DNA from 2 places in the Stenotrophomonas sp. YJH_SMC_33 genome. Region 2 is predicted to be linked to the other one. Evidence: predicted binding sites of a transcription regulator. Region 2 holds the regulator's gene; the other holds the start of a gene.
The links. Region 2 encodes FliA, which starts transcription of late flagellar genes. Its sites were predicted from a motif close to TAAAGTTTNNCNNNCNNNGGCCGATAA; they were not measured.
Positions count from the first base shown of each region.

Region 1: AC5P9W_RS12240 (methyl-accepting chemotaxis protein) is a predicted target of FliA. The motif match lies at 11,246-11,272, and genes of this name have one in related genera.

Region 1 is NZ_JCAFVJ010000007.1:8,476-23,186, forward strand. Features, by position in the region: gene AC5P9W_RS12185 (CDP-alcohol phosphatidyltransferase family protein) at 1-259, shown strand, start outside; gene phaE (class III poly(R)-hydroxyalkanoic acid synthase subunit PhaE) at 282-1,346, shown strand; gene phaC (class III poly(R)-hydroxyalkanoic acid synthase subunit PhaC) at 1,343-2,410, shown strand; gene AC5P9W_RS12200 (YfeK family protein) at 2,444-2,812, shown strand; gene AC5P9W_RS12205 (PspC domain-containing protein) at 2,878-3,081, shown strand; gene AC5P9W_RS12210 (hypothetical protein) at 3,078-3,530, shown strand; gene AC5P9W_RS12215 (hypothetical protein) at 4,296-4,511, shown strand; gene AC5P9W_RS12220 (Tex family protein) at 4,719-7,106, shown strand; gene AC5P9W_RS12225 (PAS domain S-box protein) at 7,315-9,504, shown strand; gene AC5P9W_RS12230 (hypothetical protein) at 9,567-9,797, shown strand; gene AC5P9W_RS12235 (DUF5694 domain-containing protein) at 9,837-10,925, opposite strand; gene AC5P9W_RS12240 (methyl-accepting chemotaxis protein) at 11,502-13,328, shown strand; gene AC5P9W_RS12245 (GGDEF domain-containing protein) at 13,325-14,711, opposite strand, start outside.
Region 2 is NZ_JCAFVJ010000018.1:30,770-45,480, reverse strand. Features, by position in the region: gene AC5P9W_RS18905 (methyl-accepting chemotaxis protein) at 1-2,216, opposite strand, end outside; gene AC5P9W_RS18900 (chemotaxis protein CheA) at 2,604-4,592, opposite strand; gene AC5P9W_RS18895 (response regulator) at 4,638-5,003, opposite strand; gene AC5P9W_RS18890 (STAS domain-containing protein) at 5,000-5,308, opposite strand; gene AC5P9W_RS18885 (chemotaxis protein CheW) at 5,478-6,569, opposite strand; gene AC5P9W_RS18880 (ParA family protein) at 6,566-7,348, opposite strand; gene motD (flagellar motor protein MotD) at 7,353-8,369, opposite strand; gene AC5P9W_RS18870 (flagellar motor protein) at 8,371-9,111, opposite strand; gene AC5P9W_RS18865 (chemotaxis protein CheA) at 9,215-11,047, opposite strand; gene AC5P9W_RS18860 (protein phosphatase CheZ) at 11,050-11,655, opposite strand; gene cheY (chemotaxis response regulator CheY) at 11,655-12,047, opposite strand; gene AC5P9W_RS18850 (RNA polymerase sigma factor FliA) at 12,105-12,848, opposite strand; gene AC5P9W_RS18845 (MinD/ParA family ATP-binding protein) at 12,845-13,732, opposite strand; gene flhF (flagellar biosynthesis GTPase FlhF) at 13,719-14,711, opposite strand, start outside.

The DNA.
Region 1 (14,711 bases), on a different contig from region 2:
CCTGGCGCGCTACAACGTCACCGCCGAGGCAATGACCGGCGACGAGGGCAAGGTCACGTATTTTGAAGGCACCCCTATCCCGACCAGCCTGGTGCTGGTGATCGTGCTGGCGATCGCCGCCGGTACCGATGCCATCGGCCAGAACATCTGGTTCGGCCAGTGGCAGATCGGCCCGTGGCAGCTGCACCCGATGGTGCTGCTGTTCGCCCTGTCCGGGTCGCTGATGATCAGCAAGACCCTGCGCATTCCCAAGCCATGAGCCAGCCCTGCGGAGGCCTGCGATGACCAGCTCGGCCCACGACGCCGGCAGCAGTGATTTCGAGACCCTGGCCCGGCAGTACTTCGGCGCCTGGGGCGATGCCCTGCGCCACGCGGGCACGCCCAGCGCACCGGCGGGCGACGACCCGGGCAGCTGGCAGCGCCTGTTCGACTGGTGGGGCCAGCTGTTGCCGGAACAGGGCCCAGGCGCGCCGGAAGATGCCGTGCGCCGGTTCCGCGAACAGGCCGGGAGCTGGTACGGCACCATGCAGGAGGTCGCCGCTCGGTTTGCCGGCCGCGACGCCAGCAGTGCCGATGTGGCCCAGGCCTGGCGTGAGGCGGTGCAGGGGCAGGGCGATGGCATGCTGCAATGGATGCTGCAAGGGGCCCGTGGCAGCACCCACGCCGGCGCCGCCGTGCCCGAATTCGCCGCATGGCTGCAGCAGTTCCAGCTGCAGGCGGGCCCATGGCTGCAGAGCCCGGCATTCGGCCCCGGCCGCGAGCACCAGGCGCGCTGGCAGGCCCTGCTGCGTGCGCAGGAAGAATACCAGCAGCATTCGCGCGCCTATGTCGACCTGATCAAGCGGGCACTGGACGAGGCCTTTGCGTTGTTCGAGCAGCGCCTGGCCGAGCACGAACAGCCGGGCAGCCAGCTGACCAGCGCCCGCGCGATGTTCGACCTGTGGATCGAAGTGGCCGAGGAGGCCTACGCCAAGGTCGCCATGTCCGAACCGTTCCAGCAGGTGTACGCCTCGCTGGGCAACGCGCAGATGCGCCTGCGTGCCGGCCTGCAGCGCGAGGTGGAACAGATGAGTGAACGTATCGGCCTGCCGACCCGCAGCGAGATGGATGCCGCACACCGCCGTATCGCCGAGCTGGAGCGCAGCCTGCGCCGCCTGCAGGCGCAGGTGGCAGTGCAGGCCGGAACCGCTGCGGTCGATCCGGTTGCGCAGCCGGCGCCGGCAAAAGTGAAGCCTGCCGCGCGCAAGGCCGCGAAGAAGACCGCACCGGCAACGAAGGCGCCTGCAAAAAAGGCGGCTGCGAAAAAGCCCCAATCTCGCACCTCCTCACGGGCGAGTGACCGATGAAGGGACCGTTGGGCTTCAACGCCGATGACCTGATGCAGGAGACCCTGGCCATGCAGCGCAAGCTGATGGAGGGGTTGAAGCTGCTGCCGCAGGTGGAAGACGTGGACTATGGCGTGACCGCGCGCGAGGAAGTCTGGCGCGACGGCAAGGTGGTGCTGTACCGCTTCGTCGGCGAACAGGCGCCGACCCGGCGCACGCCACTGCTGATCGTGTACGCGCTGGTCAACCGGCCGTACATGGTCGACCTGCAGGCCGACCGCTCCCTGGTGCAGAAGCTGTTGGCGCTGGGTCAGGACGTCTACGTGCTGGACTGGGGCTACCCGGATCGCTCGGAGCGCTTCCAGACCCTGGAGGACTACCTGCTGCGCTACATCGACGGCGCGGTGGATGCGCTGCGTGCGCGCAGTGGTAGCCCGGTCGACCTGCTCGGCATCTGCCAGGGTGGCGTGTTCGCGCTGTGCTACGCGGCGCTGCGCCGGCAGAAGCTGGGCAAGCTGATCACCATGGTCACCCCGGTCGATTTCCAGACCGCCGACAACATGCTCTCGCACTGGGCGCGGCAGGTGGACGTGGACCTGCTGGTCGACACGCTGGGCAACATCCCGGCCGACCTGATGAATGCCAGCTACCTGATGCTCAAGCCATTCCGCCTGAACGTGCAGAAGTACGTGGGCCTGCTCGACATCCTCGATGACAAGGCGGCGCTGGAGGACTTCCTGCGCATGGAAAAGTGGATCTTCGATTCGCCGGACCTGGCGGGCGAGGCGTTCCGCGATTTCATCAAGCAGTTCTACCAGGCCAATGGCCTGATGAAGGGCACGGTACGGATCGGCGACGAAGCGGTGGATCTGTCGCAGGTGACGCTGCCGGTGTTGAACATCTACGCCGAGCAGGACCATCTGGTGCCACCGGACGCCTCGCGCGCGATGCGCGGGCGCCTGGGTACGGATGACTACACCGAGTCCAGTTTCCGCGGTGGCCATATTGGTATCTACGTGTCCGGCCGCGCGCAGCGCGAAGTGCCGGCCACGATCGATGGCTGGCTGAAGGCGCGCGACCTGTAGAGTCGGGCCCTGCTCGACTGACCTGGGGGGATGATGACGTACCGGATTCTGTTGATTCTTGCGGTACTGCTGGCAGCGCCACTTGCCCAGGCCGCACCCAGTGCGGATGCACGGCGGGAGATCGCCCAGTTGATCGCCAGCCTGGACGGCTCGCAGTGCCGGTTCCAGCGCAATGGCAGCTGGTACGACGGCAGCGATGCGCGCGCCCATCTGCAGCGCAAGTACGACTACCTGCTGAAGAAGGACATGGTGGACAGCGCCGAGCAGTTCATCGAGCGCGCCGCCAGCCAGAGCAGCATGAGCGGCAAGCCTTACCGCATCCAGTGCCCGGGTCAGCCTGAACAGACCGCAGCCACCTGGTTCGGCGCACGCCTGCAGGCCCTGCGCCACCGCACGCCGTAGACATGGGGGCGGTGTAGAGTCGAGCCATGCTCGACTGCTTTTTCCCGCAGCCCAGGAGAACCGCCATGAACACCACGCCGCGCACGCTGTCGCGTTCATTGAACGACCGCATGATTGCCGGCGTGATGGGCGGCATCGCCCACCGCTTCGGCTGGAGCCCCACGCTGGTGCGGATCGTGTTCGTGCTGATATCGATTGGCTCGGCCGCCTTCCCCGGCATTCTGATCTACCTGATCCTGTGGCTGCTGATGCCGAACGAGGCCGATTGAACACGGCCGCTCGACCCTGGCCGCTGTGGCTGCGTGCGCTGCAGATGCTGGGCGCAGCATGGACGTTGCCCAATTCGCTGCTCGGCCTGATTGGCGGCCTGGCCGGTATGCTCGGCGGCGCGTCATTGCGTTGGAGCGCGCGCGACTGTGCGCTGGTGTTCGACCGCTGGCCGTGGGGGCCAGGCGGGGCGATCACGCTGGGGAACGTGATCCTGCATACCGGCCATGACCTGGGCATTTCCTGCCGCACCTATGCGCATCAGGCGGGGTGGGGCGTGGAACCGCTGATCCGGCTGGATGATCACGAACGTGCGCACGTGTACCAGTACATGGTACTGGGGCCGCTGTACCTGCCGGTGTACCTGCTGTGTGGCGGGGTGAGTGCGCGGAATCCATTCGAGCGCGCGGCCGATCATTTTGCCCGGTTCGGGCACGGCTGGTGGCCGTAGGTTCCAGCCAACGGCGCAGCCCCTCGTGGCGTGGTCGCGGAATACGTTTCATGCGATTGGGCCGGGCGGGATGGGTTCGCGGGACACGCCGTAAACCCATCCATGGGGGCTCGATGGCGCCATCCATGGCGCCAACGGTCCCGCGAACCCATCCCGCCCGGCCGCTGACAGTTCCCGGCCGCGTCCAGCCACGGAAAAGAAAAAGAACAGCAGAAGCGGGTCGCGCGCTGCGCTTGCTCGTGTAGAGCCGAGCCCGCGCTCGGCTGCTTTCAGGCCAGCTCGCGAAGCCGAGCGCAGGCTCGGCTCTACAACAAAAAAGCGGCCAGCCCGGCTGCTTCTGCTTTTGATCTTCTTTTTATTCTCCGTGGGTGGCGGCAGGCACCAGGAATCTGTCAGCGGGCGGGAGGGTGGGTAGGGCGGGGTGTCCGCGGCATGGATGCCGCGGCCAAGCCCCCATGGATGGGTTCACGGCGTCCCCGGCCTACCCACCCTCCCGGCCAGCCCACAGGAAACCGGCTTTCCGCGACCAACCAAACCACCCACGAGGGGCTGCGCCGTTGGCGGGAATCCCGTACTGATTCGTTAGCCGGAAGTTAAAGATCCGTAAGCATTCTGCTGCGATCCCGCCGTCATCTGCATGCAACCGATCGTCATTAGCCTTCGTGACGTTCCAGTCAGGTTCGACGCGGTAAGCTCTCCCTCGATGAGCTCGCAGCATCGCTCATCGAGTGCAGTACGCAGTAGCAATTTGGAGGAATACATCACATGGCAATCGTTCTTTATGTCGGTGGTAGCAAGGATGGCGAGAAGGGCGTGGTGCCCTACGGCTTCAGCAAATCCCGCGCCGACACCGCGCTGGGGCCGGAGTTCTACACGGAGCGGTTCATGGAACTGCAGGGTGTCGGCAAGGTCCGCCTGATGGCCCTGGAAGGCATGCGTGACGAGATCGTCATGCAGCGCGCCGCCCGCCACTACCGCTGACCTTCGTAACACGCGGCAGGGCGCGCCCACCATCGCGCGCCCGCGCCGGCATCCCAGCCCAGGGCCAGTCCGGGCCCGCGCTTTGCCAGGATGCCGGCGTCCAATCCGGCTACGCCGCTGAACCTTGCGCCCTGTCAATGCCTTGTCCGGCTCCGTCGCGGGTTGCCAGAATGGGGTCTTCCCGTAATGCGGCACAGACCTGAAGCAATGCACGACGCCAAGAACGCCCAGAGCGCGCTCGCCCAGCAGATCGCCCAGACCATCGCCGACGAGATCGGTGCCCAGTCCGCCCAGGTGCGCGCCGCCGTCGGCCTGCTCGACGAGGGCGCCAGCGTTCCGTTCATCGCGCGCTACCGCAAGGAAGTGACCGGCGGCCTGGACGACACCCAGCTGCGCAACCTGGAAGTGCGCCTGACCTACCTGCGCGAGCTGGAGGACCGTCGCGCAGCGGTGCTGGCCAGCATCGGCGAACAGGGCAAGCTCAGCGACGAACTGCGCAACGACATCCTGGCCGCCGATACCAAGAGCCGTCTGGAAGACCTGTATCTGCCGTACAAGCCCAAGCGCCGTACCCGCGCCCAGATCGCCCGCGAGGCGGGGCTGGAGCCGCTGGCCGATGGCCTGCTGGCCGACCCGACGCAGGACCCGCAGAGCTTTGCGGCCAGCTTCGTCAATGCCGACAAAGGCGTGGCCGACACCAAGGCTGCGCTGGAAGGTGCGCGCGCGATCCTGATGGAGCGCTGGGGTGAAGACGCCGCGCTGGTCGGCGAACTGCGCACCTGGCTGGGCGAAACCGGCGTGATCCGCGCGCGCGTGGCCGAGGGCAAGGAAACCGAAGGCGCCAAGTACCGCGATTACTTCGATCACGCCGAGTCGTTGGCGAAGATTCCCTCGCACCGGCTGCTGGCGCTGTTCCGTGCGCGCCGCGAGGAGATCCTGTTCCTGGAGCTGGACCCCGGCAGTGATGCCGAGGCCGGCCACCAGTACGCCGAAGGGCGCGTGGCGCGCAGGGCCGGCATCGCCGACCAGGGCCGCGCCGCCGACCGCTGGCTGCTGGACGCCTGCCGGCTCACCTGGCGCGCCAAGCTGCACACGCACCTGCTGCTGGACCTGTTCAACCAGGCCCGCGAGAAGGCCGAAGCCGAGGCCATCGCGGTGTTCGGCGACAACCTGAAGGACCTGTTGCTGGCGGCACCCGCCGGCCCGAAGACCGTGCTCGGACTGGACCCGGGCATCCGCACCGGCTGCAAGATCGCCGTGGTCGATGCCACCGGCAAGCTGGTGGCCACCGACACCATCTACCCGCACGAGCCGCGTCGCCAGTGGGAGCAGTCGCTGCAGACGATCAAGCAGCTGTGCGCCAAGCACAACGTGGAACTGATCGCGATCGGCAACGGCACCGCCAGCCGTGAAACCGACAAGCTGGCCGGCGAAGCGATCAAGGCCGCTGGCAACCCGAAGCTGCAGAAGGTGGTGGTCAGCGAGGCCGGCGCGTCGGTGTACTCGGCGTCCGAGTTCGCGGCCAGGGAGTTCCCGGAGCTGGACGTGTCGCTACGTGGGGCGGTGTCGATCGCCCGCCGCCTGCAGGACCCGCTGGCCGAACTGGTGAAGATCGAACCCAAGGCCATCGGTGTCGGCCAGTACCAGCACGATGTGGACCAGTACCGTCTGGCGCGCGCGCTGGATGCCCGCGTGGAGGACTGCGTGAACGCGGTGGGCGTGTACGTGAACACCGCTTCGGCTGCACTGTTGTCGCGGGTGTCCGGCCTGTCGGCCACGGTGGCCGAGAACATCGTGCGCCACCGTGATGCGAACGGCCCGTTCAAGCGCCGCAAGGACCTGCTGAAGGTGGCGCGCCTGGGCGAGAAGACCTTTGAACAGTGCGCGGGCTTCCTACGCATTGCCGACGGTGATGAGCCGCTGGATGCTTCGGCGGTACACCCCGAGGCCTACCCGGTGGTCGAGCGCATCGTGGCCAGCACCGCGCGCCCGATCAAGGCGCTGATCGGTGATGGCAGCTTCCTGCGCGGCCTGAAGGCCGAGCAGTTCACCGATGCCACCTTTGGCGTGCCGACCGTGCGTGACATCCTCAAGGAACTGGAGAAGCCGGGCCGAGACCCACGCCCCGAGTTCAAGGCGGCACGCTTCGCCGAGGGCGTCGAGGACATCAAGGATCTGCGCGAGGGCATGGTGCTCGAGGGTGTGGTAAGCAACGTGGCGGCCTTTGGTGCCTTCGTCGATATCGGTGTGCACCAGGATGGCCTGATCCACATTTCGGCCCTGTCCGATACGTTCGTGAAGGACCCGCGCGACGTGGTCAAGGCCGGCGATATCGTCAAGGTGAAGGTGCTGGAGGTGGACGTGGCGCGCAAGCGCATCGCCCTGACCCGGCGACTGGACGATACCCCCGGCCAAGCCACCAGCCGCCCGGGCCAGCGTGATGAGCGCGGCCATGGGCAGGGTCCGCGCCGCGATGCAGGCGGCCAGAACCGCGGGCCGAACCGGGGCCAGGGCAATGGAGGCCGTCCCGCCGCGTCCGCGCCCCCGGCCAACAACGCCCTGGCCGAGGCCTTCGCCCGCGCCAAGCGCAGTTGAGGACCGTGTTCCCCGTCACGCTTGATTCGTGGCGGGGGACTTGTCGATTTTCCCCGTGATTGCGCACACTTGCGCCTGAGGGGAGGCGTCCGGCCACCCCGCTGTTGCTGGGGAGGGCCATGACGCCAGCAGGACCCGTCGTCTTCGTTGAGGTCTGCAGCGTCGCGCTGCGGCCGCGGCCTCCCTGTGCGGGCCGGGGTACGGGTTGATGGCCGGCCAGGGAACCAACGGCAACGGGTTGCTGGAGCGGCGCCTGCAGGCGCTGGCCGAAGAGCGTCGTCGCCTGGCGATGATCATTGACGGCACCGCCGCCGGCACCTGGGAGTGGAACGTGCAGACCGGCGAGATGCGGGTCAATGCGCGCTGGGCGGAGATCGTCGGTTATCGCCTGGAAGAGCTGGAGCCGGTGTGCCAGAAGACGTTCCTGAAGCTGGTCCATCCCGATGACATCGTCCTGTCCGACGCGGCACTTGAGGATCATTTTGAAGGCCGCAGCGACAACTATGTCTGCCTGCTCCGCATGCGCCACAAGAACGGCCAGTGGATATGGATCCACGACCGTGGCCGCGTGTTCGAATGGGATGGGCAGGGACGACCGCTGTGGATGGCCGGTGCGCATGCCGACGTGACCGAGCTGCAGCAGGCGCGGCAGGACGCCGCCGAAAGCCGGCAGCGGCTGCAGGCCGTGGTCGATGCGTCCGACGAGGTGGCGGTAATCGCGACCGATACCGAAGGCACCATTACCCTGTTCAATACCGGTGCGCAACGCCTGCTGGGATACAGCGCGGAGGAAGTGGTCGGACAGCGGCGACTGGGTGATTTCCACGATCCGGACGAGTTGGCGGCATGGCTGCGCCCGCTGGCGGCTGCGGACGGACGCCTGCCGGGCGCGTTTGAAGCCCTCAGCGCCCGTGCCGATGCGCAGACCTATTCAAGGCAATGGACATTGCGGCGCAAGGACGGCCAGCCACGCCAGGTGCGCCTGTCGATCAGCCGCATGGATGGTGCCGGCGGCGCTCGCATCGGCTACGTCGGCATGTCCATCGACATCACCGAGATCCTGCAGGCACGTGCCGAAGCACGCCTGGCGGCGGAGAAATTCGCCGGTGCGTTCACGTCGGCGGCGCTGGGCATGGCGCTGGTGTCGCTGGAGGGGCGCTGGCTGGACGTCAATGACGCCCTGTGCCGGATCCTGGGCTACCCCCGCGAGGAACTGCTGCAGGTTGATTTCCAACGCCTGACCCACCCCGATGACCTGCAGGCCGACCTGGCCCTGGTGCAGGATCTGCTGGCCGGGCGGCGCAGTCACTATCACCTGGAAAAGCGCTATCTCGATCGCGACGGCAAGGTGATCTGGGCGCGGCTGTCGGTCTCGCTGGTGCGCAACGAGCATGGCGAGCCGCTGCATTTCGTGTCGCAGATCCAGGACATCAGCGCCCAGCGCAGCAGCGAACAGCGCCTGTTCGAGAGCGAGCAGCGCAGCCGCATCACCCTCGATGCCGTGGCCGATCTGGTGCTCAGCGTCAGTCTGGACGGTCGTATCGATTACGCCAACGCCGCTGCTGTCCGCACCCTCGCCGGTGATGGCGCGCTGTCGCTGGCAGGGCACAACGTGCAGGACGTGCTGGCGCTGACCACCGAATACGCGCCCGGCTCGGTGCTTGATGTATCCGTGCTGCTGGACCCGGAAAGCAATGCGGTGGACCTGCATGCCGACCTTCTGCTGCGCCTGGGCACGGCCACGATCCCGGTCGATCTGACCCACGCCTGGCTGCGCGATGACGAGGGCCATGTGCGCGGCGCGGTGTGGGTGCTGCGCGACGACACCCAGCAGCGGGCGCGGCAGCGCGAAGCCCGCCACCTGGCCGAGATCGATCCGCTGACCGAGCTGAGCAACCGTCGTGGCTTCGAGGTGCATCTGCAGCAGGCGATCACCCGCGTGGAGCGTACCGGCCAGGCCGCCTCGCTGATGTACATCGACCTGGACCGCTTCAAGCCGGTCAACGACACCTGGGGCCATCTGGCCGGTGACGCCGTGCTGTGGGCGGTGGCCAGCGTGCTGCGCCACGGCGTGCGGGATTCGGATGTGGTGGCGCGGCTGGGTGGCGATGAGTTCGCGGTGATCCTGTCCGGTTGCACGCCGCGTCGTGCAGCGCGCATTGGCGGCGAGCTGCTGCACACCCTTGCGTCACTGTCGATTCCGTGGGACCAGGACCGCCTGCATGTGGGCGCCAGCATCGGCATCGCACCCTTGACGGGCGGGATGAGCGTCGACCAGGCCGTGGCGGCGGCCGATGCCCAGTGCTACCGGGCCAAGGCAATGGGCCGCAACAACGTGCAGGTACAGGGCGAGGCGAGTGAGCTGCCGGGCGGCGACATCGATCCGACCGAGGGCTGATCTCAACCTGTGAGAGGGCGTGCGCGAATACTCCGCGCACCTCCCCTCCTACAGGTGGTCCCATGAATGTCTGCAACCCGGTGACGCTGCGTGCCTACGCCCCGGCAATGGTCGGCTGGTGCCTGGCCCTGGCCGCCTGCCTGCGTGCGGAACAGCTGCGCGGCGACCTGCACGCGCAGGCCCTGCTGCCGGTGCTGCAGGGCGGCGCGGTCGCCTTGCTGGTGTTCACGCTGTCCTGCATCGGTGCCGCCAGCATCATGCTGTGGCGGGCGGGCAGGAACGCGGTGGAGTGATGCGGCGGATGGTTACCGCATCCCCCATGCGCAGTTGCGTCAGCGCAGTACTTCATCCGAACTGACCAGCTGCACGTCATGCATCAGGTTGAGGTAAGCCTCGTAATAGCCCTTGTGTGACGCGCCGACGATGGTCAGCATGCGGGTGCCTGGATGCTGGCCGAGCACGTCGCGCATGTTGGCGACCATGCGCAGGTTACGGGTTTCCCAGTAGCCCAGGTAGTTGCGGCCGAAGCCTTCCGGTGAGGGTTCGACAAGCGTCGCGCCGAAGTCGCTGTTGAACGCCACCATCGCGGTCTCGGGTGCGTTGTAGGCGCGATACATCGCGAGCAATCCTTCCGGCTGAACAAGATTGGCTCCGAGCCGTTCATCAGCCGCCCTGCGTGCTTTGACGAAGGCGTTGTCCCAGGCGCCGCGTATGGCGGCAGCGTAGGCCTTCTGCTGCGATTCCGGTATGGGCGAATCCGCAGTGTGGTCGTCCACCGACCACAGGCGCTCCAGTCCGAGGCGTGCGGCAAGCACGCCGGCCACCAGGACGGCCTCGTTGCGGCGGGTCATGCGCGTGTCGAGGAACTGCACCAGCTCCGGAGTCAGGCTGTCGGCCGCACGGCGTTCTTCCCGGGGCAGCCGCAGCCATTGGACGACTGCCGAGCTGCTCTCGCCCGCAGCCAGGAAGACTGCAGCCAAGCGACGTCGCTGGGCAGCGCTTGGCGCCTTGGGCCAATCTGCAAGCAGGCGTTCCATTTCCACGTTGGCGCTGGGCACGTCCAGACCGGTGGCGGCCTGCGCCGGTGCCGGATCGACGCAGTAGTCCGCGACGCTCTCCGCGTATCGGGCCGGATTGCGGCGCATGAAGTCACACTGCAGGCCGGACAGGTTCTCCACTGCGATCGCGGTGGGCCGCCAGGCTTCCAGGCGCTGCAGCAGAGGTTCCAGCATCGCCGGCGTGAAGGTCTCCGGCAGGCTGGACAGGTGTGGGCTGCCAAGCACCAGCACTTCGTTCGGGCGTCCTGCGGGCGGTCCCTTCAGCTGGTCCGGGTGGAAGGCCGGTCGATAGGCGGTGCCGGTGGCCAGCGCATTGCTGCTGCATAGGGCCAGGAGAAGAAGGCTGGCAAAGCGAGGGAACATGCGATCTCCATGTAGATGAGCATCCTGCGGGACCTTCATGCTGGTCGTTTTCCCCTGCGGGCGAACCCCGCATCGGTCATGTAAACCTTTTTTCCTTGAGCTGCATCCTTGTGTGGGCGATGTGGTCGGCTGCCTCCCGGCGCCTGCGCTGTACAGCGTTCCGCCAACCGGTGGCGGAACGGATCCGGTCCAGCCGTTCATTGGCCCAATGCCTTGGTGTGAGGGCGGAGGCTCGTGAAAAAGGCGTGAAGTACACGGCAATCGTCCACCGCATTCCGCCTGCAATGGACGGAGTTGCGACGGACGTCGCGGAATGCCGCTAAAGCGGCCGACGGCATCGCCGATATCCCCTCTGGATCCCGCTCCAGTCACCCGCCGCAGGACCCCAGGCTGCCTTCGATGGGTGGTCCGCGCAGTGTGCTCCGCCGCCCCAGATGCCGATCGCACCCGCAGCAGACGTTCTTGGCAGTCGCTCGAGAGGTGCCGTGGGCACCTGTAGTCCCTGGCAACTGATGTTGCCGCCGGGCATCCCGCCCGGCGGGTCACAACCGCTTACCGGACACCGAGGATCAGACAATGCTCATTCCAGGCTTCATGGCAGGCGCGCAGGCGCCGGACGAGCTGCATACCCGATGGTCGCCGTGGCGTACGCTGCTTGGCGTGCTGGCGCCGCAGCAACGCACCGGCACAGCGAAGGCGATGACCGACCGCACCGAGCTGGAGGCGCAGGTGGCCGCGCTGCATCGCGTGCAGGCCGTCATCGAGTTCGCGCTCGACGGAACCATCCTGCAGGCCAATGACAATTTCCTGCAGGCGATGGGGTACCGGCTGGAGGAGATCCAGGGCAGGCATCATTCCCTGTTCGTCGACCCCGAGCAGGCGTGCAGCGCCGAGTACCGCGACTTCTGGGCGCGCTTGGGGCGTGGCGAATATGACGCTGGCCAGTACCGGCGCTTCGGCAAGGGCCAGCGCGAGATCTGGATCCAGGCCTCGTACAACCCGGTGCTGGACCGGCAGGGGCGGCCTTACAAGGTCGTCAAGTTCGCCACCGACATCACTGCGCAGAAGCTGCAGGCAGCCGACTCGGCCGGGCAGCTGGCGGCGATCGACAAGTCGCAGGCGGTGATCGAGTTCGGCATGGACGGCCGCATCCTTTCGGCCAACGACAACTTCCTGGCCGCCACCGGCTACAGCCTGGACGACGTGCGTGGCCAGCACCACTCGCTGTTCGTCGAGCCCGAGTATCGTGGCAGTGCCGAGTATCGCCAGTTCTGGGAGAAGCTCGGCCGTGGCGAATACGATGCCGGCCAGTACCGGCGCCTCGGCAAGGGCGGGCGCGAGGTCTGGATCCAGGCGTCCTACAACCCGATCCTGGATCTCAACGGAAAGCCGTTCAAGGTGGTCAAGTACGCCACCGACATCACCGCGCAGGTGCATGAGAACCAGGCCATGCAACGTGCCGTGGCGCAGACCCGTGAAGTGGTGGCGGCCGCGAAGGAGGGCGACCTGACCCGGCGCGTGGCCACTGCCGACAAGAACGGGCCGATCGCCGAGCTGTGCGAAGGCGTGAATTCGTTGGTGGAGGCGATGGCCGCGATCATCGCCCAGATCAAGTTCGCCGCCGACACCATCGCCGTCGGTGCCACCGAGATCGCGCAGGGCAACAGCGATCTGTCGCAGCGCACCGAGCAGCAGGCCGCGTCGCTGGAGGAGACTGCGGTGTCGATGAAGGGCCTGGCCGAGACCGTGCAGCGCACCGCGACCAACGCACGGCAGGCCAGTCAGCTGGCCGGTGGTGCTGCTGATGTCGCTGCCCGCGGTGGCAACGTGGTGCACGAAGTGGTCGAGACCATGGCCGTGATCAACGCGTCCTCGCGGCGCATCGTCGACATCATCGGCGTGATCGACGGCATTGCTTTCCAGACCAACATCCTTGCGTTGAACGCGGCGGTGGAAGCAGCGCGTGCGGGCGAACACGGGCGTGGCTTCGCCGTGGTCGCCACCGAGATCCGCGAACTGTCGCAGCGCTCGGCCAGTGCCGCGAAGGAGATCAAGCAGCTGATCGATGCGTCGGTGGCCAATGTCGGCGCCGGTACCGCGCAGGTTGAGAGCGCCGGACGCACCATGGACGAGATCGTGGTCAATGTGCGCCGTGTCAGTGATCTGATGTCCGAGATCAGCACGGCCGCGCAGCAGCAGAGCGACGACATCCAGCAGATGAACCATGCCGTCGATCTGATCGATCAGGGCACCCAGCAGAACGCCGCGCTGGTCGAGGAAGCCTCGGCCGCAGCGCGGAGCATGGAAGAGCAGTCGGCGCAGCTGCTGCAGACGGTGGCCAGCTTCCGGGTGCAGGGCGGGGCCGGGCACCTGCACGGTGGGGCGGTGCTGCGCGCGGTCTAGGCGCGCCGATTGGCGTGTTGTTCCCCGGCCTCGATGGCCGGGGCAGCATGCACGCAGTTGCGGCCGGCATGCTTGGCCTGGTACAGGGCTTGGTCGGCCCGCTCGACCAGGCCGCGCGGGTCGCCCGCCTCATGCGCAGCCTGCCAGGCCACGCCGATGCTGATGGTCACGTGGGCCTCGGTGGCGGGCAGGGCGGCGGCTTCCACGGCGGCGCGCAGGCGCTCGCCCAGGCTCAGGGCATGGGCGGCGTCGGGCGCGGGCAGGGCGGCGATGAACTCCTCGCCCCCGTAGCGGGCCAGGAGGTCATTACCGCGTTGCAGGCAGCCATCGAGGATTGCGGCGACCGCCTGCAGGCGGCGATCGCCTTCCGGGTGGCCGTAGGTGTCGTTGAGTCGCTTGAAGTGATCGATGTCGATCATCAGCACCGCCAGCCCCACGCCCTGGCGACGGGCGCGGCCGTGCGCGCTGCCGAGCGATTCATCGAAATTGCGCCGGTTGCCCAGACCGGTCAACGGATCGCGCCGGGCCAGCAGCGCCAGTTCGTCGCGCTCGCGCTGGATCTGCACCTGGGTCAGTACGCTGCGCAGGGCATAGCCGAGCATGGCGCCGATGAACCCCACTGTGGCCAGGGCCGGCTGCAGGCGTGCCACCAGCAGAGCCACCATCATCAGCAGCAACGGCAGCATCAGCGGCACGCCGGCATCGACGACGCGACGGAGGCTGCGCGGCACAGCCTCCGCCGGTGGGCGGTGCGTGCTGCCGGCCAGCATCGCCAGCAGCACGAACAATCCGCTGATCAGCAGGTCCCCCCAGCCACCCTCGGGTACCTGCGGCTGCCAGGTGTTGATGTAGAACGCCAGCAGGAAGTAGCTCAGCGCGTAGATCGTCAACGTGCGGAAGAAGTCGCGGCGGTCGGCATTGTCCTCGGCAAGGAAGCGGATCAGCGCGAAGCAGAACACCAGGCTGTTCTGCACGTTGCTCATGGTGTGCAGGCACTGCGTCCACAAGGCGGTGTTCAGGTGCGCCATTGCCCGCGTATGCTCGAAGTACAGCAGCCACAGCAGCGCGATGATCATCAGGTCCACCGCACGGATACCGCGGTTGCCGCCGCCCGGGCTGGCAGCCACGTAGGTCAGAGGGATCCGGTAGAACACGTACAGGATCAGCGACGATACGGTCATCTGCGCAGGGCCGAGGCCGGCCACATTGCGATACAGCAGGGCCAGCAAGGCCAGAGAGAACAGGCCGACGGCAGCGCCCAGCGTTCGCCATTTGCAGGCCGCCTGGCTGTCGCGCGCGCGCCGCACGAAGGCCATGGCGGCCAGAAGCGGCGCGGTGATCAGCATCAGGTAGGAGCCAATCGGGTCCTGCGGGCCGATCAAG
Region 2 (14,711 bases):
GCCGACTGGGCTGTCCCGGTGCGCAGCGTACGTGCCGGGGCCGCCTTCACGGCCGGTGCGGCAGCTGCGACCTGGCGCGGTACCGGCGCCGCCAGCGGACGCGCCGGAATGGCCGTCGTGCCCTGCGATGCCAGCCGGAAGCGGGCCACGGCTTCGCCCAGCTGCACGGCCTGGTCTTCCATTGCACGCGCGGCGGCGGTGGCTTCCTCCACCAGCGCAGCGTTCTGCTGGGTGGTTTCGTCCATCTGCACCACGGTCTGGTTGACCTGCTCGATGCCGGCGCTCTGTTCCTGCGATGCGGCGGAGATCTCGGCCATGATGTCGGTCACGCGCTGCACCGAGGCGACGATCTCGCCCATCGTGCTGCCGGCCTGGTGCACCAGGCTGGAGCCTTCGGCGACCTTGCCCACCGAGTCGTCGATCAGGCCCTTGATTTCCTTGGCGGCGGCGGCCGAGCGCTGGGCGAGGGTACGCACTTCGCTGGCAACCACGGCGAAGCCACGGCCCTGTTCGCCGGCACGGGCGGCTTCCACCGCGGCGTTCAGTGCCAGGATGTTGGTCTGGAACGCGATGCCGTCGATGACGCTGATGATCTCGGCGATTTTCTTCGACGAGGCTTCGATGGCCGACATGGTGGTAACCACCTGGCCGACCACCTCACCGCCCTGCGAGGCGACGCCATGGGCGCCGATGGCGAGCTGGTTGGCCTGGCGGGCGTGTTCGGCGTTCTGGCGCACGGTGGAGGTCAGTTCCTCCATCGAGGCGGCGGTTTCCTCCAGGTTGGCGGCCTGCTGCTCGGTACGGCGCGACAGGTCGCTGTTGCCGGACGCGATCTCGCCAGCGGCGAGGGTGATGCTGGAGGCACTGGCCTGGATCTGGCTGACGATCTGGGTCAGCTGTGCGACGGTGGTGTTGGCGTCGTCACGCATGCGCGCGAACACGCCGTTGAACTGGCCGTCCATGCGTGCGGTCAGGTCGCCGGCGGCGATCGACTGCAGCAGCTGCGAGAGCTGGCCGAGGTTGCCGTCGGCGACCTGCATCATGCTGTTGAGCTGCTCGATCATCACGCGGAAATCGTGATCGAAGCGCTGCGCGTCACCGCGCTGGCTGAAGTCGCCCGCAGCGGCGGCCGAGGCCAGATGCTGGATCTGCGTATTGATGGCCAGCAGGCTGGCCTTGGCGGCGTCCATCGATTCGTGCAGGATCGCGCGGCTGCCTGGCAGGCGGCGGGCGTCCGGAGCAAGGTTGCCGATGGCGTACTGGTTGAGCACTTCAATGGCATCGACGATCGCATCGAGGTGTTCGAAGATCACCGTGTTGATGCCGCTGGCCAGCTGGCCGTAGACACCCGGGAAGTCTTCCGGAATACGGTGGCTGATGTCCGGGCCGGCATGCATCTGTGCCATCAGCTGCGTCTGCTCGCTGAAACGGCGCAGCATTGCGGTCATTTCGGCCGTGGCCGTAAGCATCCTGCCGGCTTCGTCCCTGCTGGTGGCCTGGGTGCTGACGCTGAGATCGCCGCGGGCGACCGCTTGGATGGCATGCACGGCCTTGCCCAGCGGGCCGGTGACCGCGCGCGAGATGACGATGGCCAGCGCGGCGGCCACCAGCGACAGCAGGATGATGCAGCCGATGATGGCGATCATGCTGTTGCGATGGGTGGCGTTGGCGTCGGCGATCTTGCCGTCCATCTGCCCGGCGATATGGGCGCCCAGTGCCTTCATCGCAGCGAACAGGTCGCGGCGCGCCGGGCGTGACTGCTCGTCGGAGATCTGCCGCGCCAGGACGCCGTCACCGGCGGTCACGGCGTCGCGCATCGCCTTGTTGGCGGCGAAGTAGCGATCCAGTTGCGCGCTGGCTGCGCGATACAGTTCACGCTCCTTGTCCAGCGCCGGCAGCGCCGCGTACGCCGCCAGTTCGTCATGTACGGCCTTGGCGGTGTCGTCCATGCGCTTGTTGTAGTCGGCCACCTTTTCCGGCTGGTCGAGCATGCTCAGCTGGGCCAGTTCGTAGGTGCGGAACTCCCCGAGCTGCGAGCGCGCCTCGCCCAGGTGCTGGACCGAGGGGATATCGTTGCCAGCCATGTCGCGTAGCTGCGCGTTGGCTTCGCTCAGTCGCAGCAGGGCGAACGCGCCGAGGATCAGGGTCATCAACGTGGTGAGGGTGAACCCCACAGCCAGCTTGCGGGCGATGGGCAGATCTTGGAACCACTTCATGCAGGGTGCTCCAGGTGGGCAGAGTGCCGGCGTCTGTGCGCCGGTTTGGGGGTGGTTGCAGAGCGAACGGTGGTTCCCGGTGGGGTTCGGTGACGGCCGTCAATGCGAAATAGCGGCGCAGTCTCGATGGACTTTATGGACGCAGATCACATTCGGATGCGTAGGGAGGGCAGCATGGAAGCGTTGCAGCGACGCGGTTTTCGATTGGATGAAGTGGTTGCGACAGCAACTAGCGTGCCGACGGAGTTCACGATTTGGTTTCGGGGTGCCGTCCCGCAGTCAGATTCCGTTCCTGCGGAAGGGAATCTGACCCCCCCTGGCAGACCGAACACAAACGAAAACCGCCGCCCCGAGGGGCGGCGGTCCATGGTTCGCATGCAGCGTGGATCAGGCCGCCTGCGGCATCCGCAGCGAGCGCACCAACCCACCGATGTCGACGATCAGCGCGACCCGGCCGTCGCCGAGGATGGTGGCGCCGGATACTCCGCCGATGCGGCGGTAGTTGTTCTCGATGTTCTTCACCACGACCTGCTGCTGGCCGACCAGTTCGTCCACCTCCAGCGCGATCTTCTGGCCATCACCTTCGACCACCACCACCAGCGATTCGCTGCCGGGTGCGCGGTTGCCGTAGCCGTAGTACTCGCTCAGCGAGAGGATCGGCAGGTACTCGCCACGCACGCGCAGCACGCGGCCCTCGCCGGCCATGCTGCGGATGTCCTCGGCCTGCGGCTGCAGCGCCTCCAGCACGTACGCCAGGGGCAGGATCAGGGTTTCGCCGGCCACCGCTACGGTCATGCCGTCGAGGATGGCCAGGGTCAGCGGCAGGCGGATCAGCGTGCGGGTGCCGGTACCGAGGCTGCTTTCGATCTGCACCTCGCCGCCCAGTGCCTGGATGTTGCGGCGGACCACGTCCATGCCGACACCACGCCCGGACAGGTCGGTGACCGCATCGGCCGTGGAGAAGCCTGGCTGGAAGATCAGGTCCCAGACCTGCGAATCGGTCGGGTTGTCCGGCACGGCCAGGCCGCGTTCGTGAGCCTTGGCCAGGATCTTGGCGCGGTCCAGGCCACGGCCATCGTCGCTGACTTCGATGACGATATGGCCGCCCTGATGCGAGGCCGCCAGGGTGATCGTGCCGGTCTCGTCCTTGCCTGCACCGCGGCGCACGTCGGGCATTTCCAGGCCGTGGTCGATCGAGTTGCGCACCAGGTGCACCAGCGGATCGGCGATCTTCTCGATCAGGCCCTTGTCCAGCTCGGTACCTTCGCCGACGGTGCGCAGGCGCACCTGCTTGCCGAGGCGGCTGGACAGGTCGCGGACCAGGCGCGGGAAGCGACGGAACACCGCATCGACCGGCAGCATTCGCACGCCGATCACCGCTTCCTGCAGGTCGCGTGTGTTGCGTTCAAGCTGGTCCAGGCCGGCGAACAGGCTCTCGGCGTGGACCGGGTCCAGCGCGTGCGAGACCTGCTTGAGCATGGCCTGGGTGATGACCAGTTCGCCGACCAGGTTGATCAGCGCATCGACCTTGTCGACGCTGACGCGGATCGAGGTTTCCGCTTCCTGGTTGGCGCCGCCACTGGCGGCTGGCGCGGCAGGTGCCGACGGCGCCGCTGCCACCGGAGCGGGGGGCGCTGCGGCCGGGGCCTGGGTGGCCAGGCTTGGCGGCGCGGCCGGACGGATGTCCAGTTCGCAGTCGTCCAGCACCCAGGCGAAGGTGTCTTCGATCTTGCTGCGCGGCACCTTGCCGACCAGGCCCAGATCCCACGCCAGGTGGGCCTCCAGCGGGTCGAGCTGGGCGAAGCCGGGCAGGCGTTCCATGCGCGCGGCGACCTGCAGCGAGCCGAGGTGTTCCAGTTCGCGGATGATGCGCAGCGGATCGTTGCCACTCATGAACAGCGACGGCGCTGGAGTGAAACCGATCTGCCAGGCTTCAGGGGTATCGTCCACCTTGGCCGCTGCCGCGACCGGAGCGCTCGATGCGGCCTGGCCGGAGAGAACGGCTTCCAGGCGCGCCTTCACTGCGGCGACAGCGGCGGGGTCGGCAGCCTGGCCGTGTTCGGCTTCGCGCAGCAGGGCGCGAAGCACGTCCACCGAAGACAGCATGGCGTCGACGGCATGGCCTTCCAGCGCCCGCTTGCCGGCACGCAGCTCATCGAGCAGCGTTTCCAGCACGTGGGTCAGGCCGGCGATGGCATCGAAGCCGAAGGTGCCGGCGCCGCCCTTGATCGAATGGGCGGCGCGGAACACCGAATTGATGATCTCCGCGTCCTGCTGCCCCGATTCCAGGGCCAGCAGGCCAGCCTCCATCGCGTCGAGGCCTTCGCGGCTCTCCTCGAAGAAGGTGGCGTGGAAGCGTTGCAGGTCCATGCTCATGGCAGTGGCGGTCCGGAAGCGAAGAAGGGGAGCGGTGCGGGGCGATCAGCCCAGCACTTTCTGCACGGTGGCGACCAGCTGTTCCGGATTGAACGGCTTGACCAGCCAGCCGGTGGCACCGGCGGCCTTGCCTTCGGACTTCTTGTCGGCAGCCGATTCGGTGGTCAGCATCAGCAGCGGGGTGAACTTGTAGTCCGGCAGCTGGCGCAGTTCGCGGATCAGCGCGATGCCGTCCATGTTCGGCATGTTGACGTCGGTGACCACCGCGTTGAAGCGCTGGCCCTTGGCGCGACCGAGCGCGACCGCGCCGTCTTCGGCTTCTTCGACGGCAAAACCGGCCGAGGTGAGGGCGAAGGAAACCATCTGGCGCATCGACGCCGAATCGTCCACCACCAAGATACGTGCGCTCATGCAGCGTTCTCCACAGATTTCAGGTTGTCATGGGTTGCGTCCAGGCCCAGGGCCTGGGTGACGCCCAGCAGGCGCGCGGCGTCACGGAAGGTTGCGGTGCAACCGTGGAAGCCGGTGCCCAGGCCTGCCTCGCGGCGGGCCTGCACGAATGCACACAGCACCTGCACGGCGGCCGTGTGGATGCGGGCGACCTGGCTTGCATCCAGGGTCAGCTCGCCTGCCTGCGCCACCAGCGGGGCGAGGCGGTTCTTGAGCTCGGTGCTGCTCTCGATGCCGAGATCCCCACCCAGTTCGACAGTGCTCATCGTTGCTCCGGACAAACGGTTCCGTGATCCATAACGGCACCCCGGCAGGGTTCTTTAGGGGAATCGACGCGGTGCGCCGATGCGGTGTTGTTCGGGGACGGGAGATGCCAATGCTGCGCATCGGCACCTGCAGTCCCCGACAGGCACCGCGTCGGCGCAAAGCGCCGACTCAACTCAACAGCCGTGTGGCGTCGAGCAGGATCATCGGACGCTGGCTGACCCGGGCGACGCCACGGAACAGGTCGTTGGAAATCTGGCAGATGCGCGCGGTATCAGGCGGCTCGATCTGCGAGTCGGTAAGGTTGGCGACATCTTCCACCGCCGACACGCGCAGGCCGATGGTTTCGCCGTCTTCCTCCAGCACCACGATGCGGGTCTGCGAATCGTCTTCGGCAGCGGCCGCACCCAGGTGCAGGCCGAGATCCATCACCGGTACCACCTGGCCCCGAAGGTTCATGATGCCGAGCATCGCTGGTGCGGTGCCGCGCAATGGCAGCAGGGGAACTGGCAGCACCACTTCCTGCACCTTCAGCAGTTCCAGCGCATAAGCCTGGGTGCCGCAACGCAGGCGCAGCCAGCGCGAGGTGCGCTCGCCTGCGCGGCGGTTCTGCGGATGCGGGCTGCTGGCGGGCTGGAGAGCCTGTGCCTGCAGTTCCTGCCAGGTGCCGGGACGGTTGGTGGCCGGGGCATCCACGGCAACGCGGGGCGGCGGCGCGACGGCAGCGGGCGCAGCCGGGGCAGGCGCGGGTGCAGGGCGCGGCGCTGGGGGCGCTACCACGGCCGGGGGCGGCGTGGGGACATCCGCGCCGCCGGCAGCGGCCTCGAACGCAGCCTGCAGGCCGGGGCTGTCAGTGTGGGCGAGGTGATGGCTGTCGGCCGCGTCGGTCTCGTAGATCACTTCGTCGGGCAGGTCGTCCCAGGTGGGCTCCGGGCCGGCCTTGGCCGGGGCCGTCTCGTGGATCACCTCGTCAGGCAGATCATCCCAGGTCGGTTCCCGCTCGGGAGCGGCGACCGGCATTGCGGCGGCCTCGAAGGCGGCTTCGAGCGCGGCGTTGTCCGCGGCAGGCGCCGCGGCGACGGTGTCGGTCTCGTAGATCACCTCGGCCGGCAGGTCATCCCAGGTCGGCTCATGTTCCGGTTGCGATATGCTGGCCGGGGCCGGGGCGACGCTGTCCGGCGTTGGAAGCACGACGGCCGCCGGAGCGATCGCTTCGCCCAGCAGTTCGTCCAGATAGTCGTCCAGTACGCCGGTGCTGTTCATGCGGCCTGCTCCAGGGCGCGGGCATCCTCACCGAGGATCCAGTTCAGTGCGCGGCGATAGGCGGCCAGGCCGCGGCCCGGGTACTCCTCACCAACGCTGGGCAGGGTCAGGCCTGCGGCATTGCTGATGCGGGTGTCGATCGGAATGGCGTCTTCCCACACGCGGGTGCCATGACGATCCTGCATGGTGCGCAGCGACTCGTTGCCGGCGCGGGTGCGGCGGTCGAACAGGGTCGGCAGGATCGAGATCGGCAGCGGGCGGCGGCGCGAGCGCTCGACCATCTCGCCGGTGCGGACCATGCCGTCCAGGCCATGCAGGGCCAGCGGCTCGGCCTGGGTGGGGATGATCAGGCGGTCGGCAGCGGCCAGCGCGTTGATCATCAACAGGCCAAGGGTGGGGGCACAGTCCAGCAGGATGTAGTCGTGCTGGCCCTGGTGGCGCGCCAGTGCGTTCTGCAGGGCCAGGCCGAGGCCGGGCTGGTTGGCGCTGCGGCGCTCCAGCGTGGCCAGCGCCGACTGCGCGCAGACATAGTCCAGGCCTTGGATGCTGCTGGCATGGCACAGGCTGGAAAGATCGGCCGGCGGAGCGCCGAACAGTTCCAGCACACCGGCCGGCGGCGGATCCACCGGTACGCCGAAGGCGCGGCTGAGCGAGGCGTGCGGATCGAGATCGATCAGCAGCACGCGATGGCCGAGCGCGGCCAGGCCGCGGCCGAGGGCGAGGGTGGTGGTGGTCTTGCCGACTCCGCCCTTCTGGTTGGCGATTGCCCAGATGCGCATCGGTTTACTCCTTCATTGCCGGGGGAACGGCGGCGCCGACGCGGCTGCCAGCCGGCACCGGCGGCAACTTCACCGGTGCGATGGGGGAGGTGGGGGCGCTGGCCGGAGTTGCGGCGGCTTGTTCGGTGGTGCTGTTGTCGACGGCGCCGGTGGCCGCATTGAGGCGCTGGCCGAGCGGATCCACCGAATGCGAGGTGTCGGCCAGGATGATGACCATCACCCGGCGGTTGCGGTTGCGCCCCTGCGCGCTGTCGTTCTCTTCGCGCGGACGGAACTGGCCATAGCCGACCATCGCCAGCCGCGACGGCTGCAGGCCCTGGTCGGCGAACAGATGCACCACGCTGGCGGCGCGTCCGGCCGACAGTTCCCAGTTCGAAGGGAAGGTGGCGGTGGCGATCGGCACGTTGTCGGTGTGGCCTTCCACGCGCACGCTGTTGGGCACGTCACGCAGCACCTCGGCGAGGCTGGCCAGCGTCTGCCGTGCATGCACGTCCAGCGCGGCCGAGCCGGTGGGGAACAGGATGTCGCTGTTGATCTCCACTTCAATCCACAACTCGGTGCGGCGCACGCTGATCATGCCGCGGTCGATCAGCGGCGCCAATGCAGCGGTGAGGCGGTCGGCGATGCTGTTGAGCTGGCGCTCGGCACGGGCGATCTGTTCCTGGTTGTGCACGGAGACCGGCATGCGCATCTGCGAGGCCATCGACGGCAGCAGGGTCGGGTCGTGCGACGGCGCCGGCGCGGAGGGGCCGATCTTGGTGCCGGACTTGATCACCGAAGGGCTGTCCCAGCCGCCACCCTGCACCTGCTTGTTCCCCACCTGCACCGGGTTGATCGTGCGCGGTGCGCCACCGAAGGCATCGGTGAGCGCGTCGGCCATGATCCGGTACTTGCCCTCGTTGACCGAGGAGATCGCGTACATGACCACGAAAAAGGCGAGCAGCAGCGTCATCAGGTCGGCATAGGGGATCGCCCATGCTTCATGGTTGGCGTGCTCTTCGTGGTGCTTGCGGCGGGCCATGTCAGTGCAGGAAGCCGGAAAGGTTGGTTTCGATGTTGCGCGGGTTCTCGCCCTGGGCGATCGAAATCAGGCCTTCAATGACCATTTCGCGGTCGCGGGTGTTGTGCGAGATCACACTCTTGAGCTTGGCAGCCACCGGCAGGAACAGCAGGTTGGCCGAGGCGATGCCGTAGATGGTGGCGGTGAATGCTGCGGCGATGCCGTGGCCGAGCTTGCTCGGGTCGGCCAGGTTCTTCATCACCGCGATCAGGCCGAGCACGGCTCCGATGATGCCGAGGGTCGGGGCGTAGATGCCCATCGCTTCGAAGACCTTGGCGCCGGCCTGGTCCTGGTGTTCCTGGCTGCCCAGTTCGATTTCCAGCATGTGCCGCATCGATTCGGGCTCGACGCCGTCCACCAGCAGCTGCAGGCCCTTGCGCAGGAACGGGTCCTGCTGCGCTTCCACCTGCGATTCCAGGCCCAGCAGGCCCTGGCGGCGGGCGATGTTGCTCCACTCGACGATCTGCTGGATCAGTTCGCGGCGATCACTGTGTGGCGGGCGCACGACCCAGCGCACGATCTTGAACGCATGCTTGAACACCGCCGGCGAGGTATGCAGCAGGATCGCGGCGACGGTGCCGACGATGACGATCACGAACGCCGCAGGCGACCACAACGACGCCAGGCCGGCGCCCTTGAGGATGCTGCCGCCGACCAGCGAGGCCAGGGCGAGAAAGAGTCCAATGAGGCTGAGTCTATCCATGGTTCCGGTATCGGCGTGTATGAATGGGACTTGAGACACCGGTAGATCGCGTACAGACGGTAGTCACAGTTTTTCGGGTTGCCGGGCATGGCCCTGGCGGGGTTCAACGCAGCCCGTCCACGTCCAGGATCAGGGCCATGCGACCATCGCCGATCAAGGTTGCACCGGCATAACCGCGCAGGCCTCGCAGGGCCTTCGGCAGTGGCTTGATGACCACTTCCTCACGCCCGCGCACCTGGTCCACGACCAGCCCGAAGCGGGCTTCGCCGGCCTGCAGCACCACGATGGTCAGCAGGGTTGACGCGGCCGGTGTCACATCCAGCCACTGGCGCAGGTCGACCAGCGGCAGGGTGTGCGAGCGGCGATCAAGCACGGCGCGGCCATCGAACCAGCCCAGCGAGGTGCGCGGCGCGTGCAGCACTTCCATCACGCGTGCCAGGGGTAGTGCGTAGACGTCCTCGCCGGCCTGCACCAGCAGGGTCGGCAGGATCGCCAGGGTGAGCGGCACGCGGATCAGGAAGCGGCTGCCACGACCCAGTTCCGACTGGATCTGGATCTGGCCGCTCAGTTCGCGGATGCGCGACTGCACCACGTCCATGCCGACGCCACGGCCGGAGATATCGGTGACCTGCTGCTTGGTCGAGAAGCCCGGCAGGAACACCAGGTGCAGGCACTCCTCGCTGCTCAGGCGGGCAGCGGCCTCCGGATCGATCAGGCCTTTCTCACGCGCCTTCGCGCGCAGCTTCTCCGGATCGATGCCGGCGCCATCGTCCTGCACCTCGATGCTGACGTAGTCGCCTTCCTGCTGCGCCGACAGGCGTACATGGCCCATCCGCGGCTTGCCTTGTGCTTCGCGCAGGTCGGGCATTTCCACGCCATGGTCGATGGCGTTGCGGACCAGGTGCACCAGCGGGTCGGCCAGGGCCTCGACCAGGTTGCGGTCGAGCTCGGTCTCGGCACCGATCAGCTCCAGGTCCACTTCCTTCTTCAGCGAGCGGGCAACGTCGCGGGCGACCTTGGGGAACCGCGAGAACACCTTGCCCACCGGCTGCATGCGGGTGCGCATCACCGCCGATTGCAGGCGCGCGGTGGCGATATCCAGCGTCGACACGGCGCGGTCCAGCTCTTCATCGCGCAGGCGTGCACGCAGGGTCTTGAGCCGATTGCGCGACAGCACCAGTTCGCCGATCAGGTTGACGATCGCGTCCAGGCGTTTGGTATCAACGCGCACCGTGTGTTCGGCCTCGGCCAGCGGCTTGGCCGCCGGCTTGGCCACGGGTGCCGGTGCAGCGACCGGGCGCGGCGCGGGCGCCGGCGCCGGTGCCAGGACTGCAGCAGGCTTGGCACCCGGTGCGGCGCCACCGTGCAACTGGTCGAGCAGGGCTTCGAACTCGTCCTCGCTGATCAGGCCGTCGTCGGCTTTTTTTGCCGGCGCGATCGCAGTCGGAGCATTGCCACCGTGCAGCTGGTCGAGCAGCGCCTCGAATTCGTCGTCGGTGATCAGGTCGCTGCCCCCCGCGGCGGGTGCTGCGGCGGCGGCGGGCGCAGCCACGGCACCCCCGTGCACGTCGAACTGGGCGATCAGGTCCGGCGGCGCATAGCCCGGCTCGGTGCCGGACGACACGGCGTCCAGCATCGACTGCAGGTAATCCAGTGATTGCTGGGCCGCGTCGAAGTGGTGGGCCTGCAGCACGGCCTGGCCGGCGCGCGCCGCGCCCAGCGCCTCCTCAGCGGCGTGGCACAGCTCGACCATGGCAGTGACGCCGAGGAAGCCGGCGCCGCCCTTGAGCGTGTGGTAGCCGCGGAACACCGCATTGAGCTGGTCGCTGTCCTGCGGTGCCTGCTCCAGCGACACCAGCTGTTCGCCGAGGCGGTCCAGGATCTCCTGCGCCTCGATGATGAAATCGGCAGTGATGTCGTCGGATACCGCGCTCATGCTTACAGCCCCAGATCCGACAACAGGTCGTCGGCGTCGTTCTGCGAGACCGCGTGGCGGTCCAGTCCCTTCAGTGCCGGCCCGGCCAGTGCCGGGTCGGTGCGATGCTGTTCCGGCGGCAGGCCGAGTGCGCCGAAGCCTTCGTGGACGCGGCGGACAATGCCGACCACGCGGCGGATGATCTGCCCGGTCAGGTCCTGGTAGCTCTGGGTCAGGGCGATCTCGGTCAGGTTGTGGCGGATGCGCTCGAGCTGCGCGTCCTGGCCTGGCTGCAGGCCTTCGGCACGCAGCTGTTCGGTCAGGCTGCGGCATTCCTCGGCCAGGTCCAGGGTGCGGTGGGTGGCCTGTTCGGTCATCGCCACCACGTGGTCCAGGCGCGCGCAGGCGTCATCCAGCTCACCGGCCTCGCTGGGCACGGTCGGCAGTTCACCCAGCGCCTGTCCCAGCTCGCGGGCCAGCCGCGACAGGCCGCTCATCATCGGCTGCGTGCGCAGCGCGACCAGTCCGTCGATGCGTTGCCGCCAGGCAGCTTCGTCACCGGACTCCAGTGCGTCCAGGGCTTCCTGCAGGCGCAGGGCCAGGGCGTTCTTGTCGACCGTGGTATCCATCAGGCGCTGGCCGCCAGGCGTTCGAAGATCTTGCCGAGCTTCTCTTCCAGCGTCTGCGCGGTGAAGGGCTTGATGATGTAGCCGTTCACGCCGTTCTGGGCGGCCTCGATGATCTGTTCGCGCTTGGCTTCGGCAGTGACCATCAGCACTGGCAGGGTCTTCAGCTTGGCATCGGCGCGGATCGCCTTGAGCAGCTCGATGCCGGTCATCACCGGCATGTTCCAGTCGGTGACGACGAAATCGAAGGACTGGCTCTGCAGCAGCGACAGCGCGGCATGCCCGTCCTCGGCTTCGGCGGTATTGGTGAAGCCAAGATCGCCCAGCAGGTTCTTGACGATGCGACGCATGGTCGAGAAGTCGTCGACGATCAGGATGCGCATGTTCTTGTTCAAAGCAGAGTTCCTTTGTTGTTCATTCCGGGTGGCCGGGGGCAGCCGCCTCGGGCATGTTCACTCTTCCAGGCCGGCGTCGGCCGCCTCGAAAATCTTCAATCGTCCACGCAGGCGCAGCACGGCCTGGCCGTGGATCTGGCAGACCCGCGACTCGCTCACGCCGAGCACCGCGCCGATCTCCTTCAGGTTCAGTTCCTGCTCGTAATAGAGCGAGAGCACCAGCTGTTCGCGCTCGGGCAGGTGGCCGATGGCCTTGCCCAGCTCGCGGCCGAACTCGCCGCGCTCCAGCACCTGCTGCGGGGTCGGGCCGCCCTGGGCGACGGTGTCCAGCTCGCCCTGGTCCTCGATGCGTGACTCCAGGCTCAGCACCTGGCCACGCGCGGCGTCTTCCATCAGCCGCAGGTATTCGGGCAGCGGCATCTCCATCGCGGCGGCCACTTCGGTGGCGCTGGCGGCACGGCCGGTGCTCTGTTCCAGGCGGCGGATGGTGGCAGCGGCGTCGCGTGCGCGGCGATGCACCGAGCGCGGCACCCAGTCGCCACGGCGGATCTCGTCGATCATCGAACCGCGGATGCGGATCGAGGCGTAGGTCTCGAACGAGGCGCCCTGGTCGGCGTCGTAGCTGCGCGACGCTTCGATCAGCCCCATCATGCCGGCCTGGATCAGGTCGTCCACCTCCACGCTCGCCGGCAGGCGTGCGGCCAGGTGGTGGGCGATGCGCCGCACCAGGTCCGAGTGCTGGGAGATGACCTCGTTGGCCGCCGAGCGCTGGACCTCCCGGTACTGGGCTGCGCCTTTCATGCGGCCACCCCGCGCTGCTTGAGAATGCGCTCGAGGAAGAACTCGACGCCGCCACGCGGTTCGGTCGGCGCCTGCCAGCGTGCGGTGCGGCGCGCGATCTCGGTGATCGCCAGCGCGGCCGGGCTGGACGGGTAGGCCTTCACCACCGGTTGCTGGCGCTGCACCGACAGGCGCAGCCAGTCGTCCTGCGGCACGCAGCCCAGGTAGTTCAGCGAGACATCGGCGAGGAACTTCTCGCACACGCGGGTCAGCTTTTCGTACAGCACGCGGCCCTCGTTGGGATCGCGCACCATGTTGGCCACCACCTGGATGCGGTCCACGCCGCGCTCGCGCGACAGCACCTTGATCAGTGCGTAGGCGTCGGTGATCGAGGCCGGTTCGTCACAGACCACCACCACGGTGTCCTGCGCGGCCTGGCAGAAGGTCAGCACGCCGTCGGTGATGCCGGCGGCGGTATCGACCACCATGATGTCCAGCTCGCGTTCCAGTTCGGAGAACACGTTGACCAGGCCGACATGCTCGGCCGGGGCCAGCTCGGCCATGTGCCGGCGGCCGGAAGCGGCCGGGACCACCAGCACGCCGTTCGGGCCTTCGACGATGACGTCGTCCAGCGAGCAGCGGCCGGCCACCAGGTCGGCCAGCGTAAAGGTGGGGTTCAAGCCCAGGATCACGTCGATGTTGGCCAGGCCCAGGTCGGCGTCCAGCAGCAGCGTGCGCTTGCCCATGCCCGCCAGCGCCACAGCCAGGTTGGCCGAGACGTTGGTCTTGCCCACGCCGCCCTTGCCGCCGGTCACCGCGATGGTGCGCACAGGGCCGAGCGGCTCGCTGCGGGTGGCCGACAGCGGGAAGGTCTTGGTCAGCTTGGCGTACTCACGCGACGGCATGGTTCAACTCCGGGTTGCAGGGCATATCGGCCGCTCGGCGCAAATCTTCAAGGCGAAGTACGAGATTGGCTGCACTGGCCCGGTGCAGGTCCTCCGGGACGTCCTGGCCATCGGTCACCCAGGTGATCGGCAGGGCATGGTCCACGGCCACAGACAGGGCGTTGCCGAAGCGGCCGGTCTCGTCCAGCTTGCTCAGCACCAGACCCTGCAGGTTGGCGGCGCCGAAGCGGCGGACCACCTCGTCCATGTCGCCGAAGCTGGTATTGGCCGGCAGCACCAGCAGGGTGCGCACCTGGCGGGCGGCACGCAGCCACTGCAGCTGGGCGGCCAGCGCGCGGTCGCGCGGGCCCAGCCCGGCGGTGTCGATCAGCACCAGCTTGTAGTCCTTCAGGCGTTCCAGCAGCTGGTCCAGGTCGGTGCCGCTGTTGGCCTCGTGCACCGCGATGCCGAGCTGGCGGCCGTAGCCGTACAGCTGCTCGCGGGCGCCGATGCGGGCGGTATCGGTGGTGACCAGGGCGACGTCACGCGGCGCGTGCTTCTCGGCGAATCGCGAGGCCAGCTTGGCGATGGTGGTGGTCTTGCCGGCGCCGGTCGGGCCGACCAGGGCGATCACGCCGCCTTCTTCCAGCGGGTCGACCGGGGCGATCGGCAGCTTGCGCGAGATCAGCCCCAGCATCAGGCCGCGGCCACGATGGGCTTCGGTCTCCAGCGGGATCTGCATGGCCACGTCGCGGGCCAGGCCGGCATCGAAGCCATATTCGTCCATCAGGTCCAACGCGGTGGCGCGCACCGGGCAGCCGCGCAGGCGCTCGTCGGTGAAGCGGTTCATCTCGCGCTCGATCACCTGGCGCATGCCGGCCACTTCCTGGCGCAACTGGCGGATCTCGGCGTCGTCCTGGGCGACCACCGTCAGCACCGGAGCCGGAGCCAGGGTGGGGGCCGGCGCGGTTTCGACAATGGCATCGGCCAACGCCGGTTC